3 regions of the Streptomyces sp. NPDC051921 genome follow, and region 2 is predicted to be linked to each of the others. Evidence: riboswitches for the same ligand, from Rfam matches in the RefSeq annotation. Region 2 holds a riboswitch; each other region holds the start of a gene.
The links. Region 2 has a riboswitch for cobalamin ahead of AB0M16_RS05425 (acyl-CoA thioesterase). Riboswitches for the same ligand answer to the same signal wherever they lie in the genome.

Region 1 (2,254 bases), on a different contig from region 2:
GTCGGTCACCTCGACGGCCCGCCCCGTCCCGTTGAGCACGGGCCGGTGCTCGATCCGCCCGCCGTACGACAGGGTCCCGCCGAGCCGTACGCCGAGGGCTCCGGCGAACGAGGCCTCCACCGGTCCCGCGTTGGGGCTGGGGTGCCGCCCGGCGTCCTCGCGCCAGGCCTTCGCCGCCCCGCGCGGGTTCCCGCCGGCGACGGTGGTGAGGACGGCGGTGAGCCGGGCGCCCGGCCAGCCGGCGAGGTCGTCGAGCCGGGCCGAGGCCCAGCCGAAGCGACGGTAGCGGGGGGACCGGTGGCCGACCATGGCGTCCAGGGTGTTCACCGCCCGGAAGCCGAGCAGGCCGGGCACGCCGGCCACCGCGCCCCAGAAGAGGGCGCCCACGACGGCGTCGGAGGTGTTCTCGGCGACGGACTCAACGACCGCGCGGGCCATCGCGGGCCCGTCGAGGGCCTGCGGGTCGCGGCCGACGAGGTGCGGCATCCGTTCCCGGGCCACCTCCAGGTCGCCGGCGGCGAGCGCCCCGCCGATCGCACGGGCCTCGCGCCCCAGGGTCGTACCGCCGACGACGGCCCACACGGAGGCGGCGGTCAGGGCGACGGATGCGGCGCGGCTGCCCCGCAGGGTCCGGGCGGCGAGGGCGCCGAGCGCGACGGTTCCGCCCGCGCAGACGGCGGTGTGCAGGGCGCCCCGGCCGCGGTCGTCGCGCCACAGGACCCGTTCGACCGCACCGGCCGCGCGGCCGAACGCGGCGACGGGATGGCCGCGGCGCGGATCGCCCACGAGCAGGTCGACGGCGAGGCCGGCGGCGGCTCCGTACGCGAACACGCGGGAGGGACGGGGGGTGCGGGCACGGGAAGGTCGGGGGCCGCGGCCGGGCATGGCACTGTGTCCTCACTCAGGGTCCGCGCCCTGGCTCGACGTGACCGGCGGCGAGAGTTCCTGACTCCCGGCCCGTCGGGGCCGGTCACAGTGGCGGGACCGTGCCGGATTCGCACCGGACTTCCTCTGCTTGCCGCCGTAATGGCTTCGGCAGTCCACCACGCTCCGCGAACACCCGTCAACTCACCCTTGACCTGCGTCGCGTCACTGTGCGAAGCACCACAAACACGGCGGCCGGGCGGCCCCGCACCCGTGGTGGGGGGCCGCCCGGCCGGATGGTCCGTCGAGCGTCAGGCGACGATCAGATAGATGCCGTACGCGACGGCCGCCGCGCACAGGGCGAAGCAGAGGTAGGCGCCGGTGCGGGCCAGGGTGGCGGAGCCGCCGTTCGCCGCGGCCTCCTCCTGCTTGCCGAGGCCGACGACACCGAGGGTGAAGAGGGCCACGAGGGCGACGGTGGCCACGAGGCTGACTCCGAAGACGGAGCCGAGAGCTGCCCAGTCGATCTTCATGCTTGGTTCCAGTTCCTTAGACCGCGGCGGCGGGGGCCGGGGGAGCGGCCGGGTCGGTCGGGCCCGGGGCGGGGATGGTGGCCTTCAGGTCCTCGTCCGCGACGGCGGCGACGGAGCCGGCCGGCGGCGGGGTGACGGCCGCGATGGCGGTGGTGACGACACCCGCGGGCTCGGTCCCGGTCTCGACGTCGTTGACGTTGTTGTGGTCGACGACGTGACGACGGGAGAGGAGCCAGATGCCGAGGCAGGAGGCGACCAGGAAGGCCGCGACCGTGTAGACGCCCCAGTCGCCCTGACGGGCGACGTACTCGGCTCCCGCTCCGACCAGGCCGGCGGCCGGCAGGGTCAGGCCCCAGGCGACGAACATGCGGGTGGCGGTCGACCAGCGGACCACACCGCCCTTGCGGCCCAGGCCCGCGCCCATGACGGCGCCGGAGACGGAGTGCGTGGTCGAGAGGGAGAAGCCGAGGTGGGAGGAGGCCAGGATGACCGTGGCCGCGCTGGTCTGGGCGGCGAAGCCCTGCTGCGGCTGGAGGTCCGTGAGGCCCTTGCCCATGGTGCGGATGATGCGCCAGCCGCCGAGGTAGGTGCCGAGCGCGATCGCCGTGCCGGCGGAGACGATGACCCAGACGGGCGGGTTGGAGCCGGGGGCGAGGGTGCCGCCGGCGACCAGGGCCAGGGTGATGATGCCCATGGTCTTCTGCGCGTCGTTGGTGCCGTGGGCGAGGGAGACGAGACCGGCGGAGGCGATCTGGCCGGCCCGGTAGCCCTTCGCCGTCGCCTTCTCGGGCGCGTTCTTGCCGAGGCGGTACGTCAGGCGGGAGGCGAGCATCGCGGCCACGCCGGCGACCACCGGG
Region 2 (2,254 bases):
CGGCCGTCCGCGCCTTCGCCGACATCGACCTGATGCCCGACGAACTGCTCACCCACCTCGACGACGTGGTGATCCGGCTCCAGCGCGAGGAGGGACGGGACGACGGAGAGATCAGCGCCACCTGCCTCTACGCGGTCTACGACCCGGTCCCCCGCGTGTGCGCGCTCGCCAGCGCCGGACACGTGCTGCCGGCGGTGCGCACCGCCGCGGCATCGGGCGCCGGGGGCTCCGTCCCGCCCTCGGTCCGGTTCCCGGACGTGCCGATCGGCCCACCCCTCGGTCTGGGCGGGCTGCCGTTCGAGACGGCCCAGTTCGAGCTCCCCGAGGGCAGCCTCCTCGCCCTGTTCACCGACGGCCTGATCGAGAGCCGGACGCACGACGTGGACACGGCTCGCGCGGTGCTGAGCGACGTCCTCGCCCAGAGCCCGGAGGACCCCGAAACGGTCTGCGACCGGTTGTTGTCCAGGTTGCTGCCCGACCGGCCGGCGGACGACGTCGCCCTCCTGGTCGCCCGCACGCGGGCGCTCGACCCGGGGCACGTCGCCACAGTCGACCTGCCGTCCGACCCGGCGGCCGTCGCCGGGGCCCGCGCCTTCGCCTCCGAGCGGCTCGGCGCCTGGGGTCTCGACGAGCTGTCCTTCACCACGGAACTCGTGGTGAGCGAACTCGTGACGAACGCGATCCGCTACGGCAAGCCACCCGTCCACCTGCGGCTGATCCTCCAGGCCACGCTGACCTGCGAGGTATTCGACGCCAGCAGCACCGCACCGCACCTGCGCCGCGCCCTCACCTCCGACGAGGGCGGCCGGGGCCTGCTGCTGGTCGCCCAGCTGGCCGAGCGCTGGGGCACCCGGCACACCCGGGAGGGCAAGGTCATCTGGGCCGAGCAGGCCCTTCCCCCTGCCTGATCCACGGGCCCGGCCCCGTACGCGGCCGCTGCCGTAGGCTGGCCGGGCAGCTGGTTCGCCCCGTCCTCCAGGCGGGAGCGTCGCAAGAGGGAACCCGGTGGGAATCCGGGACTGCCCCGCAGCGGTGAGCGGGAACGACCGCCGTCATACGCACTGGCCCCGGACGGGGCTGGGAAGCGACGGCCAGTAGGTGTCCTCCGTCAGGAGTGGCGTGCCCGCGAGTCCGAAGACCTGCCCGCTGCCCGTACGACGGCGATCCCCGCCGTGCGGAACCGCCCTGCCGCGACTCGCGAAGGAGAGTTGACGTGGCCGATCCCACCGTCACCAGCCCAGCCCGTACGACGAAGACGCCGGACGACTCCCGGGTCGTCCTGGCCCACATCATGAGCGACCACGACACCAACCTGTACGGGACCATCCACGGCGGCGTGATGATGAAGCTCATCGACGACGCCGCCGCGGCCGCCGCCGGACGCCACGCGGACGGTCCGGCCGTCACCGTGTCGGTCGACCGGATGAGCTTCCTGGCTCCCGTGCGGGCCGGAGACCTGCTCAGCGTCGAGGCCGGGCTCGAAAGGGCCGGGCGGACCTCCATGACGGTCGGGGTCCGGGTCACCGCGGAGCGGTGGAACAACTCCGGACCGGCCACCGAGGTCGCGACCGCGTTCCTCACCTTCGTCGCGATCGACGCCGACGGCACCCCGCGCCCCGTTCCCGCGCTCGACGTCGTACGGCCCGGTCGGTCCTGACTCCACGGCGGGGGGGCACGAACGTGCGGTGACGGTGCGGGCGGCCCCCCAGGGACCGCTGCCCGTCGGGCGCGCCCCGGCGAGCGAGCCGGTGAGCACGTCTGCGAGCGAGCTCGGTGGCGGCAGCCTGGACGGGGATCCGGCCGGGCGCGGCGGGCGCACCGTGAAGGTGGGCCCGGCCGGTCGCGCCTCCGTGGGCACCGCCGGTACGCGCACGCCTCGGGGAGCCCGGCGCGACATCGGAGGTCCGTCGTCCGCCCCACGCGTGCCGGGATCAACGGCTCCGGCCGTCGTCAGTCCCGACCGGCAGGACGCAGTTCGCGTTCGAGGGCCGACAGGGCGAACGCGTGTGCGGAGGCCCGCTGCCAGCGGGGCCGTCCGAACATCACGTCCTCGGAGAGCCCGCTGAGCAGGGCGATGGCCCGAATGGTGAACTCGGAGAGGTCCACGTCGGCGAAGTGCCCCAGTTCCCGTCCCTCACGAAGGATGGCCTCCAGGCGCTCGTCCCAGCCGTCCAGCAGCTCCGTGAGGATCTGTCGGCCTGCCTCGTCGTGGCGCTGGGCCAGGACCTGCGTCCACAGCGCGTAGCGTTCGTCG
Region 3 (2,254 bases), on a different contig from region 2:
CCGCGCCGCCGAAGGCCAGGACCTGCAGCAGCGGGGGGAGTTCCTGCTCGGCCATGGTGAGGCGGGCCCGGCGCTGGCCGGCGACGTCGTTGAGTCGGGCGACGGCCTCCTCGTAGAAGACCTCCTCGCGCGCGGTCTTCGGCTCGTACGCCTGGAGCGCGTCGAACACGGCCTGGAGCTTGACGGCGGTGGTCCCGTAGCTCGGTTCTCCCGCACGCATCCGGGGCCACTGGTCCTCCACGACCGCGTGGACGTATCCGCTGAGCGCGGCGTCGACCTGGCCGCGCACCGGGGGCGGGAAGGCTGCGGCGTCGCGCGCGATGAGGGCGACGTCGGTGGCCTCGGTCGCGACGATGGTCTGTGTGCTGTCCAGCTGCGTCCAGAGGGTGACGATCACGAAGGCGAGGATGATCCCGTAGATCGCGCCGAACATGCCCAACGTCACCCCGACCATGTCGTTGTGCTCCCCCTCGGCGAGCGAAGGGTACTTGCGGCGGGCGAGCACGCTCCCGGCGACCGCCAGCGCGACGGTCCCGCCGACGGTGAGGAGGGCCAGGGTGAAGGTGCTGAAGTGGTTGAGCAGCCAGAGCGACATGTGCCGGAATACTAGGGATCGATCACCGCCGGGCGCGTGCCCGGACGTGCCGGGAAAGGCTTGATCACCCGCGCGTGTCTGCCCGGGAACACGTGGTTGCCTCCTCCTTCGGACACGGGAGCAGTGGCTCACCCGTACGGGACGGCAAGTGGGCCGACCGGGCCGCCGGTTCGCCCCGCCGGTCCCGCTTCCGACGTGGACCGTCGCGTTCGGCCCGAGGCCGCCCGGCCCCGGCGGGCCGCGTGTAGGGTGGCGGTGCAGCTGGTTCGCCCCGCCATCCAGGCGGGCGCGTCGCAAGAGGGAACCCGGTGGGAATCCGGGACTGCCCCGCAGCGGTGAGCGGGAACGACCGCCGTCACACAGCACTGGGCCGATGCACACGGCCTGGGAAGCGACGGCCAGTAGGTGTCCTCCGTCAGGAGGGCGTGCCCGCGAGTCCGAAGACCTGCCCGTTGCCCGCACGCGGACGATTCCGCGCGCGGATCTCCCGGCGACCTCGTGGGCGGGTCGGAGTGGAACGAGACGTACGACGGCGCGGGCGCCGGCGCCGCGCGGCGCGTGCTCGTCCCCGTCCCGTCCGTCACCCCTTCGCGCCCCCGTCCCGCCGGGATCTCAGGGATGCAGATCGCGAAGGAGATCTCCGTGAGCACGAAGTCCACGACCGCGGCCGCTCAGGCCACCGTGTACGGCTATCCCCGCCAGGGACCCGGGCGGGAACTGAAGAAGGCCGTCGAGGGGTACTGGAAGGGGCGGGTCGACGCCGCGGCCCTCCGGTCCGTCGCCGCCGAGCTGCGCGCCGCGAACTGGCGGCAGCTGTCCGAGGCCGGTGTCGGCGAAGTCCCCACCGGAGACTTCTCGTTGTACGACCACGTCCTCGACACCACCGTGATGGTGGGCGCGGTGCCCGAGCGGCACCGGGAGGCCGTCGCCGCGGATCCGCTCGCCGGGTACTTCGCCATGGCGCGCGGCACGCAGGACGTGGCCCCGCTGGAGATGACGAAGTGGTTCGACACCAACTACCACTATCTCGTCCCGGAGTTGGGGCCGGACACGGTGTTCTCGGCCGACTCCGCCAAGCAGGTCGCCGAACTGCGCGAGGCACTCGCGCTCGGCCTGACGGCCCGGCCCGTCCTGGTCGGGCCCGTCACCTACCTGCTGCTGGCCAAGCCGGCGCCCGGCGTGGCCGCCGGCTTCGACCCGCTCACGCTGCTCGACCGGCTCCTTCCGGTGTACGCGCAGGTCCTCGCCGATCTGCGGGCGGCCGGCGCGCAGTGGGTGCAGCTGGACGAGCCCGCCCTCGTGCAGGACCGGACGCCGGCCGAGCTGAACGCCGCCGCGCGCGCCTACCGTGACCTCGGTGCGCTCGCCGACCGGCCGAAGATCCTCGTCGCCTCCTACTTCGACCGGCTCGGGGAGGCCCTGCCCGTGCTCGCCAAGGCGCCCGTCGAGGGGCTGGCGCTGGACTTCACCGGACCGGCCGCCACCCACCTCGGCGCGCTCGCCGCCGTGGGCGGACTGCCCGGGAAGCGCCTGGTCGCGGGCGTCGTCGACGGCCGCAACGTCTGGGTCGGCGACCTGGAGAAGTCCCTCGCCGTCCTCGGCACGCTGCTCGGCCTCGCCGACCGCGTGGACGTCTCCGCCTCCTGCTCCCTGCTGCAC

Region 1: another riboswitch for cobalamin. It lies ahead of AB0M16_RS11590 (cobalamin biosynthesis protein); the one in region 2 lies ahead of AB0M16_RS05425 (acyl-CoA thioesterase).
Region 3: another riboswitch for cobalamin. It lies ahead of metE (5-methyltetrahydropteroyltriglutamate--homocysteine S-methyltransferase); the one in region 2 lies ahead of AB0M16_RS05425 (acyl-CoA thioesterase).

What each region holds. Positions count from the first base shown of each region.
Region 1 is NZ_JBFAXU010000007.1:57,673-59,926, reverse strand. Features, by position in the region: gene AB0M16_RS11590 (cobalamin biosynthesis protein) at 1-885, opposite strand, end outside; cobalamin riboswitch at 919-1,053, opposite strand; gene AB0M16_RS11585 (hypothetical protein) at 1,176-1,397, opposite strand; gene AB0M16_RS11580 (inorganic phosphate transporter) at 1,414-2,254, opposite strand, start outside.
Region 2 is NZ_JBFAXU010000003.1:158,067-160,320, reverse strand. Features, by position in the region: gene AB0M16_RS05430 (SpoIIE family protein phosphatase) at 1-908, shown strand, start outside; cobalamin riboswitch at 943-1,162, shown strand; partial or broken gene AB0M16_RS05425 (acyl-CoA thioesterase) at 1,292-1,630, shown strand; gene AB0M16_RS05420 (TetR/AcrR family transcriptional regulator) at 1,951-2,254, opposite strand, start outside.
Region 3 is NZ_JBFAXU010000019.1:46,818-49,071, reverse strand. Features, by position in the region: gene AB0M16_RS24285 (DUF4239 domain-containing protein) at 1-595, opposite strand, end outside; cobalamin riboswitch at 891-1,042, shown strand; gene metE (5-methyltetrahydropteroyltriglutamate--homocysteine S-methyltransferase) at 1,238-2,254, shown strand, end outside.